3 regions of the Acinetobacter sp. GSS19 genome follow, and region 1 is predicted to be linked to each of the others. Evidence: predicted binding sites of a transcription regulator. Region 1 holds the regulator's gene; each other region holds the start of a gene.
The links. The regulator PhoB, encoded in region 1, activates phosphate uptake and scavenging genes when phosphate is short. The targets are predictions, from matches to a motif close to TGTCATNAANCTGTCATAA.

Region 1 (3,286 bases):
GTTGTTTATTGTGCTATGGAGTATCTTGTTTTTTGGTGCCAGTGCCATTTTTGCGTCCATCATGCGTGCGAGCGGGAGTGTTCTGATCCCGATGCTGCTCAATATCAGCGCAATTGTGCTGATTGAGATTCCCTGTGCCTACGTGTTTAGCCATTACTGGGGACTGCCCGGAATCTGGATTGGCTATGCCTGCGGTTTTGTTAGCCTGTGCCTGCTACAGTGGAGCTATTATCAGTGGGTCTGGAAGAAAAAAGTGATTCAGCATCTGGTTTAAGGCTATGTCACGTCATACTGCTGGATGGGTTTAGCGCTTCGAACGCTCACGCCAGCGAATGGCCCAGACCATCAGCTGCTGATAACCTGCAGGAAACAGACGCTGGATCAGATCCAGCAGTTTGGCATCGCGGCCAATCAGCACGCGGCGTTTGTTTTTCAGCACCGCCTGTAAAATTTCATCGGCTGCCTGTTGCGCAGGCATCCGTAAAAATTCGTTAAAATCACCCGTTGCATCTTCAGGATTTTGCACGGCCAGACTGGCATTAACCCGGGCGGCATTGGCAATGTTAGTTCGAATCCCGCCAGGATGCACACATAAGGCGCTCACACCACAGTTTTCCAGTTGCAGTTCCTGAGCCAGGGATTCGGTAAAGCCTCGCACCGCAAATTTAGTCGCATTATAAGCAGACTGGGTCGGCTGGGCGGTCAGGCCAAACAGGCTGGACAGGTTAATAATATGTCCATCTCCACTCTGTTTTAGATACGGTAAAAAGGCCTTACTGCCATACACCACACCCCAGAAATTAATCCCGACGATCCATTCCAGCTCTTCATAACTGGCCCCTTCTACTGTAGAAGCCAAAGCAACGCCTGCATTATTGAAAATCATATGCACCTGACCATGCTGCTGTACCACCTGTTCAGCCCAGGCATACATCGCTGTACGATCTGCCACATCAAAAATCTGGGTGGTAACGCGCACGTTGAGGTCTTTGATCAAATCCAGGGTGGCTGTCAGCCCCTGCTGATTAATATCACTCAATGCCAAATGGCAACCCTGCTCAGCCAGCCGTAGTGCCAATTGCTGACCAATGCCCGAACCGGCACCGGTAATCGCAGCGACTTTATTCTGAAATGTATTCACTAGACATCCTTGGATCTGACCCTGACAGCAGCCGCGCCACTATAATTTTGCCTGCAACGACTGTCAATCAAGCCCATCCACCTCACTTCCAGCAGGATTCAAGAATAGCTGACTGAAGCAACTCTACTACATCCACCCTCCTGATCTGATCGAATCCACGGTTTATGCAGGAATAAGCTCTTGTTTAATTTTAGTTAAATTTAAGCTAATGAATTTATAATATTTATTTACATATTCAGTTTTCTTTTAGGATCAAGCAACACGACATTGTTTTGTCACAAAAACTAAGGAAAATTTCTGTATGATCACCATCTGCAATGATATTGTCATAATTAATCTTTGTAATAAGCCTGTCATAAATAAAAAACGGTCCACCGTTATCATCTATAGGATATTGCGCTGTGAAAGATGACTATATTTTAATCGTCGATGATGAGCTTCCCATCCGCGAAATGATCCATACCTCTCTGGATATGGCAGGCTTTCAATGCTTGCAGGCTGAAGATGCGAAACAAGCCCATCAAATGATTGTCGATCAACGTCCGGCGCTCATCCTGCTTGACTGGATGCTGCCGGGTGGTGTCAGCGGTGTCGACTTATGCCGCCGTCTCAAACGTGATGAGAATCTGGCTGAAATTCCAGTCATCATGCTGACTGCACGTGGTGAAGAAGACCACAAAGTTCAAGGACTCGATGCGGGTGCCGATGACTACATGACCAAACCGTTCTCGACCCGTGAACTGGTTTCCCGTATTAAAGCGGTATTACGTCGTGCCAATGCCCTAAGTGGCGAAAAAACCATTGATGCCAATGGTCTGATCCTTGATCCGGTTAGCCAGCGTGTCAGCTTCGGCAACCATATTCTGGATATGGGCCCAACAGAATATCGCTTACTGGCGTTCTTTATGACGCATCCGGAACGTGCTTACACCCGTGCCCAATTACTTGACCAGGTCTGGGGTGGCAACGTATATATTGAAGACCGTACCATCGATGTGCATATCCGTCGCTTACGCAAAGTGCTGGAGCCTTATGGTGTGGACCGTTTTGTGCAAACCGTACGCGGCACCGGCTATCGTTTCTCGACCCGTGCAGATTTAGCAGCAGGTTAAAATCGCTTTATGTATGAACCTTATCCTGTCCCCGAACTGGCGCGTGATCATCAAAACTCACGCTATAGCAGTTTGTGGACCTTTGCCAAACAAGACTTACGTTTACTGGCCTTTTTCCTGGTGATTGCAAGCTTGATTGGCTTCGGGATTGGTTATCTCTGGATCTGCATTCTGCTCAGTTTTGGTCTGTTTTTTGTCCTGCAAATGCGGTCTCTTTATCTGGTCAATGACTGGATTTCACATCACCCTTATGATGCACCGCCCAACCTGAGCGGCATCTGGGGAGCCTTACTGTTTAATGTCTACCGTGCACAACGCCAGGAACGTATTGTCCAGGCCGAAATGGTCGGCTTAATTGACCGTGCCCAGTCTTCACTGGTCGCACTGGCCGAAGCAGTGGCGCTGATTGATGACCAGCATCAGCTGGAATGGTGGAACCCGGCTGCGGAAAAACTCCTGGGTATTCAGCCGCTGGATCGTGGCCGTAATATCCTGACCATTTTGCGTCAGCCTAACTTTATCGAATATTTTAACAATATCGACCAGTCACCTGATGGCCTGAAAATGCAGTCTTCCATGCTTGAAGACCGCTATGTACAGATCAAACTGACACGTTTTGGTGGCGAAAGCCGGCTATTGGTCGCTTATGATGTCACCCGGATGCATAATCTGGAGCAAATGCGTAAAGACTTCGTCGACAATATCTCGCATGAACTGCGCACCCCATTGACCGTACTCAGCGGTTATATCGAAACCTTTACCGATCAGGAAGATATCAGTCCGCGCTGGAAACGTGCCTTCGACCAAATGCAGGCTCAAACCAAACGGATGAATGCACTGGTTAATGACCTGTTGTTGCTATCACGCCTAGAAAATAACAAAAGCCAGACCAATCGCAACCAGATTATTGATATGCGCGAGCTGATGAATCAGGTATTTGATGATGCACAAGCCTACAATGTCGATTTTGGTCATACCCTGAACCTGGATATTGACAGCCATTGTGACTTGATTGGCTCTGATATTGAACTGG
Region 2 (3,286 bases), 1.3 Mb from region 1:
ATGGCTGAATTGAATGTCATTACTTCAATGTTAGACGATTTATCAAAAGAACAGCCGATTCAAACTGCATTATGTATAGGCCAGAATTTAGCTCAGGATGACCTAAACTCGACGATACAATGGAATTATTTTAACGTAACTGATTTTTTAAATCTGCCTTTTACACAACGTTATGATCTGGCATTTGTGCTCTTTGATACAACAGATACGCGTGATTTGATGGATATACATAAATCACAACTATTAGTGAAGTTGCGTGACTTAATGGCGAAACGTATTGTTGTGGTAAGCAGCTTGCAGGATGAAAAACTTCTGCGTGCGCTGGGTTTTACCCAGCTGATTGATAAAACTGCCCATGACAGCGATTTTGCTTTGTGGCAATTTAATATTCTGACTTATAAGCATGTACCCGACTGGTTTAACTCAAAATTCTGGGCAAATCCAGAAAATTGGGATAAGTATCGCTGGTAAATTTTCTTCAACGCTGATGGGTAAAATACGGGTATTGATTACCTGTATGCAGGAAAATGTTATCCAAAATTTAGCAGCCTGAACAGTTCATGAATGAAGTGTAGGGTAGGGTGAAAGGATTTTTAGTACGATATAGCAAAGTTGAAAATTTCTAATTTTTTAAATGACAAAAAATAAAAGGGCATAAAGCCCTTTTATTTTTGAATCAACGTTTAATCATGAAATTAGAAGCTGTATTCCATACCGATACCGAATACAGTTTTTTTATCGTCTTCTGTTAGTGGGTCGATTGCAACACCATCAAGTTTTTGTTGAGCAACAACACCGTAGAAACGAGTTTGTTTGTTTAGGTTGTAATCAACACCAAGACCATATTGATCGATTGTTACATCGTCAGCTAAAGAGTCAGCAGAAGTTTCAGCTGATTGGTATTGAGCTTTAAGAGCCCATGCAGTGTTAGGAACTTTATATGTTGCAGCTACTAACCATGATTGTTCTTTAAGACCTTCTGCACCAGTTACCTCATCAGTAGGTTCAGCTTGTTGGAATAAGGCACCAAGAACTAAACCGTTTGCACCGATCTTACCAAAATCATAAGAACCAGTTACACGAACAGCGTCAGAATAATATTTTTCGCTAAAACCAGCAATTTTAGCACCCGCATACTTACCTTCTACACCGAAGTTGCCAGCCAAACCTAGAGCAAGGCCAAGGTCTTTATTGTCATAAGTTAAAGAAGTAGAGATAGAATCGCCGAAACCATCACGTTTGCCTTCTTGGCCTTTAGAAGCATAATCGGTGGTAGAATCTTCGCCTTGTTGAGCCATGATGTTGAATTGAACACCGCCAAGCAATTTCTTGTCAGTTTCAAAACCGATTGCATTTTTAAGACGATCTTCACCATACATCATGTTAGTGATATCTAGGTGGTTGTGATCGTTAAAAATATCTTGTGCATTACCTGCAGCAGTTTTGAAGTAAGAATCATAATAACCAGCTTTTAAAGTACCGATACCAGCCCATTTAAGACCTAGGAAGCGGTTACGTGCTTTCCAGTCTGTGCCTTTAGAATCTTTGTTATCACCAACAGAAGTACCAGTATCTGTAGACACTTCCCATTCTGCTTGGTAAACAGCAGCAAGTTTCTCAGTGAGTTTCTCTTCACCTTTAACACCAAGACGTGAAGCATTTGAGTTTACTTCAGTAGTATCAGCATCTTTTAAAAAACCGTTATTTTCAACTTGGTCTAAAGAAACGTTTAGTTTACCGTACACAGTTGGTGCCGCTTGTGCTGCACTCATACCCACTGTTGCAACTGCAGCTGCTAGAAGCAATTTTTTCATTGAGATTTCTCCAAAACACTTTTTAAAATGGCATTTGCCTTGCTCATGCTTTTTATAGTGTGCTTTTGTACAAAACGTTACATAAGCTCACCAACTTGCTATGCAGTATCTGTAAACTTTGTGACAGAGACGTGAAAAAAGTATGACAGTTTGATGACACGTAATAAATTGTAATAAGAATGAGTGGAGCGTCTTAAGTTTTTGAATTTATTGTTAATAAAAAAAAGGGAGCCCAAGCTCCCTTTTTAGAATTGATTATTATAGAGCAGCCTTAATTTTTTCAGCAAGTTGCTTGATACGATCTTGATCACCCATTTGGGCAGCATGCTTACCAAGTTCATGTACCGAGCTTGGAATTAAATGGAAATGTACATGCGGTACAGTTTGACCGGCGCTTGAGCCAGAGAGTTGCATCAACACAATGCCTTGCGCATCTAAGGCTGTTTCAATGGCTTGTGCAATTCGCTGTACGATTTGAATGGTATAAGCTGCTGCCTCTGCGGGTAGGTCAAGCAAAGTCATGGCTGGCGTTTTAGGGATGATCAGGGTATGCCCATCTGCTTGTGGCATAATATCCATGAATGCAAGAACCTGCTCATCTTCATATACTTTGATGGCAGGGAGTTCACCGCGAATAATTCTTGCAAAAATATTTTGATCATCGTATGCCATTATTAATTCCTAGAAAGTTGGATTACTTACAGTTCAATTCTTTCTGACGTGCTTTGATTTCGTCAAGACGTCGTTGCTCTTTCTCGGTAAATTTTGGCTTACTGGTATAACAGTTTTCATTGCCAAACTTTGCTTTCGCTTCAGGATCTTTAAAACAGAAACCTTTAGAGGCGTAGATGATATTGTAATCATCTTTGAGCTTTTGACATTCTTGCTCCGGCGTTGCGGCTTGGCTAAGAAATGCCGTCATGCTGGCTAAAACAGCAATCATCGCAACAGCAAATTTATTCATGAGGCTATCCTCTAAATATTTCAGTGCACATCTGCACACTTTAAGTATTAGGTTGAATGATTCAATTTTCAATGGCGAATCATTACTCCAATGTAATTTTACTCCAAGATTCATACATTTTGATGGCAGTAGAAAAATCACCCGGTTCTTCGGCGAGTGAATTGGCAGCCTGAATAAGACTGTGTGTTAATCCGATCACAGGGGTCGATAGCCTTGCTTCGCGAACCAGATCTTGTGCAATTCCTGTATCTTTTGCCAATAAAGAAAGCGCAAATGTAAGAGGAAATTGTCGGTTCAGTACGCGCTGCGGAAAGACACTTTCGGTCACGGCACTTTTACCACTCGAGGCATTAATACACTCTAATGCGGCGTTTAAACTGACACCATGGGCTTTTAAGGTGGAGAAGCCTTCTGCAACAGCGCACAAATTTACCGCCATTAGCATATTGTTCACAGCCTTGACAGCAAATCCAGCGCCAGATTCACCCACATGCTGAATGAGCTTACC
Region 3 (3,286 bases), 550 kb from region 1:
ACCGACTTCGTTGACCAATACGTCATAAGAACGTTTACAGATTTCACGTTTACGCTCAGCGGTATCGGCCTGACCCTTTTCATCAAAGGCCATCACGATAATTGCTGCACCATACTGGCGGCACAGGCGCGCTTTTTCGACAAACTCATCATAGCCTTCTTTCAGGGAAATCGAGTTGACGACCGGTTTACCTTGCACGCATTTCAGGCCGGCTTCAATGATTTCCCATTTTGAGGAGTCAATCATGATTGGTACACGGGAAATATCCGGCTCAGATGCGACCAGATTCAGGAAATGCACCATCGCATGTTGCGAATCGAGCATGCCTTCATCCATGTTGATGTCGATGATCTGTGCACCGCTTTCCACCTGTTGACGTGCAACATCGAGGGCTTCGGCAAAATTTTCTTCACGGATCAGACGCAGGAATTTTTTTGAACCGGTGACATTGGTTCGTTCACCAACGTTCACAAACAGCGAGTCGTCAAAAATGTTAAACGGTTCTAAACCACTGAGACGACAAGCTGGTTTGATGTCTGGAATCTGGCGCGGTGCAATATCTTTCACGGCATTGTAGATCGCACGAATGTGATCCGGTGTGGTACCACAACAACCACCGGTGATGTTGATCAGACCGCTTTCGGCAAATTCTTTCAGGAAGGCTGCGGTTTGCTCCGGTGTTTCGTCATAACCACCAAAAGCATTTGGCAAACCGGCATTCGGGTGCGCAGAAACAAACACATCAGCGACATCGGCAACAGTTTTGACGTGCGGGCGCATTGCATCTGCACCGAGTGCACAGTTAAAGCCGATCGACAAAAGATCACCATGACGCACCGAGTTCCAGAAGGCTTCCGCCGTTTGACCAGTTAAGGTACGGCCTGAAGCATCGGTAATGGTGCCGGAAATCATCAATGGCAGTTCATAACCGATTTGCTTGAACACTTCTTTTACCGCAAAGATTGCGGCTTTACAGTTCAAGGTGTCAAACACGGTTTCGATCAGCAGGATATCCGCGCCACCTTCGATCAGCGCATGCGCTGCTTCGATATAGTTTTCTTTCAGTTCATCAAAGGTGATGTTACGGAAGGCTGGATCGTTGACGTTCGGTGAAATCGAACAGGTCCGTGAAGTGGGTCCCAAGACACCTGCGACAAAACGCGGTTTGTCCGGCGTCGAGTATTTTTCACAGGCTGCTTTGGCAATACGCGCGGCTTCACGGTTGATTTCTGGTACCAGGTCTTCCATGTGGTAATCAGACATGGAAACGCGGGTGCCGTTAAAGCTGTTGGTTTCAATGATGTCTGCACCGGCATCCAGATAGGCTTCGTGAATACCTTGAATAATTTGCGGTTGGGTTAGAACCAACAGGTCGTTGTTGCCTTTCAGGTCATGCGCCCAGTCGGAAAAACGCTCACCCCGGTAGTCAGCTTCTTCCAGTTGATGGCGTTGGATCATGGTTCCCATGGCACCATCAATAATCAGGATACGTTTGGCGAGAAGCTCTTTTAGGGTGGCAAGCGTGGACATAAGGAACCCCAGTGCAGATGGATGTAAAATGGTCGGCATTATAGCAGGTTTCATCCGGATTTTTATGGCTTGCAAGAGGTGGCAGGGCTAGACGCTTGCAAATCAAAGCATTCACGTCGGTTTTTTCATCAAACTGCAATATTGAATTCGTATATTCCGCTCATCTTCTTCATGGTTGAGCATGTTATAGAGCTGATTCAGATGCATGTTTTTCCGCTGTTGTAGCGGTCACATCCCATTTAAAACTCGATGAACTTTCTAAAGTTGAATAACGAATAGTCCAATCCAGTGGGATGACAGTCAAAATTAATGCAATTGTTAAAAAAGGGCGTTATATGACAGCTTTTTGTCATATAATTGTCATAATTTAATTTAACAATAAGGGCATTTTATTGTCCTTTAAATGCTATCTGCATGAATCAGAATACTTCTCCACGTCAAGACTCAGCCGGTCAATCCGCCACACGGTCGACGAATGTGCATGTCCCAACACCGAAATTCTTTATGCCGGTGTTTCTTGCAATCATCATTTCAACGTTGATTTATATCGCGTTTCAGATGAGTGCGGACCTTTCTCATGTACCGGCGCTTAGCTTATATTCCGTTATCCTATTAGCGACGGCATTACTGATCGCTTTGGGCTTTGAGTTCGTGAATGGTTTCCATGACACGGCGAACGCAGTCGCAACCGTGATTTATACCAATGCGTTGCCTGCACCTGTTGCCGTCATGTGGGCCGGTTTCTGTAACTTTCTTGGGGTCATGATCGCCAGTGGTGCGGTTGCTTACGGAATTATCGCGCTGTTGCCTGTCGAACTGATTATGAATGTTGGCAGTGGTGCTGGTTTTGCCATGGTTTTTGCCATGCTGATCGCCGCGATTCTGTGGAACTTGGGAACTTGGTTCCTTGGCATTCCAGCATCGAGTTCGCATACCCTGATTGGTTCGATTCTGGGTGTAGGGGTGATGAATTACCTGTTGAATACTACCGGCGGTGCTAGTGGTGTGGATATGGATCAGGTGATGAAGGTGGGTAAGGCATTGTTGTTCTCGCCACTGATCGGTTTCGGTTTTGCTGCAATTGTGTTCTTGCTGGTGAAAACCATTTTCAAACGTCAGTTGGAACTGTTCCAGCCACCTGAAGGCAATAAGCCACCACCACCACTCATTCGTGCCTTGCTGATTTTCACCTGTACTGGTGTGAGCTTTGCGCATGGTTCAAACGATGGTCAAAAAGGTATGGGCCTGATCATGTTGATTCTGATCGGTTTGGTACCAATGGCGTATTCATTAAACAAGAATCTGGACAACCAGCATCTGCAGTCTTTTGAAAAATTGTCTGCACAAACGGCGACTGTTCTTTATGCCCAGCATGACCAGATGGCCGATGAAAAAGCCCGTGACGTATTGACCAAATACATCCAGACGAAACAAGTCAACCCTGAAGTGGTTCCCGCTTTGGCCAGTTTGACGAACCATTTGGGTGAGCGCGTCGGTGATTACCGCAGTCTGAAAGATATTCCTGAAGCACAGGTTGCGGAAATCCGTAACGACATGTATTTGAGTACGACCGCCTTCAAACGTCTGGATAAAGCAAAAGCCTTACCTAAGTTGAATGAACAACAAGACAAGGTGGTAGAAGACTATCGTGACAACCTGGATTCATTCCTGCAATACATCCCGACCTGGGTAAAAGTTGCAGTTGCTTTAGCGTTGGGTCTTGGAACCATGGTGGGCTGGAAGCGTATTGTGGTTA

Region 2: PGW99_RS05020 (porin) is a predicted target of PhoB. The motif match lies at 1,955-1,973, and genes of this name have one in related genera.
Region 3: PGW99_RS08435 (inorganic phosphate transporter) is a predicted target of PhoB. The motif match lies at 1,864-1,882, and genes of this name have one in related genera.

The regions. Positions count from the first base shown of each region.
Region 1 is NZ_CP117520.1:2,306,522-2,309,807, forward strand. It holds gene PGW99_RS11020 (MATE family efflux transporter) at 1-274, shown strand, start outside; gene PGW99_RS11025 (SDR family NAD(P)-dependent oxidoreductase) at 305-1,141, opposite strand; gene phoB (phosphate regulon transcriptional regulator PhoB) at 1,543-2,253, shown strand; gene phoR (phosphate regulon sensor histidine kinase PhoR) at 2,263-3,286, shown strand, end outside.
Region 2 is NZ_CP117520.1:1,041,983-1,045,268, forward strand. It holds gene PGW99_RS05015 (DUF6231 family protein) at 1-471, shown strand; gene PGW99_RS05020 (porin) at 696-1,814, opposite strand; gene PGW99_RS05025 (HIT family protein) at 2,073-2,486, opposite strand; gene PGW99_RS05030 (YARHG domain-containing protein) at 2,509-2,778, opposite strand; gene PGW99_RS05035 (NAD(P)-dependent oxidoreductase) at 2,861-3,286, opposite strand, start outside.
Region 3 is NZ_CP117520.1:1,754,281-1,757,566, reverse strand. It holds gene metH (methionine synthase) at 1-1,530, opposite strand, end outside; gene PGW99_RS08435 (inorganic phosphate transporter) at 1,945-3,286, shown strand, end outside.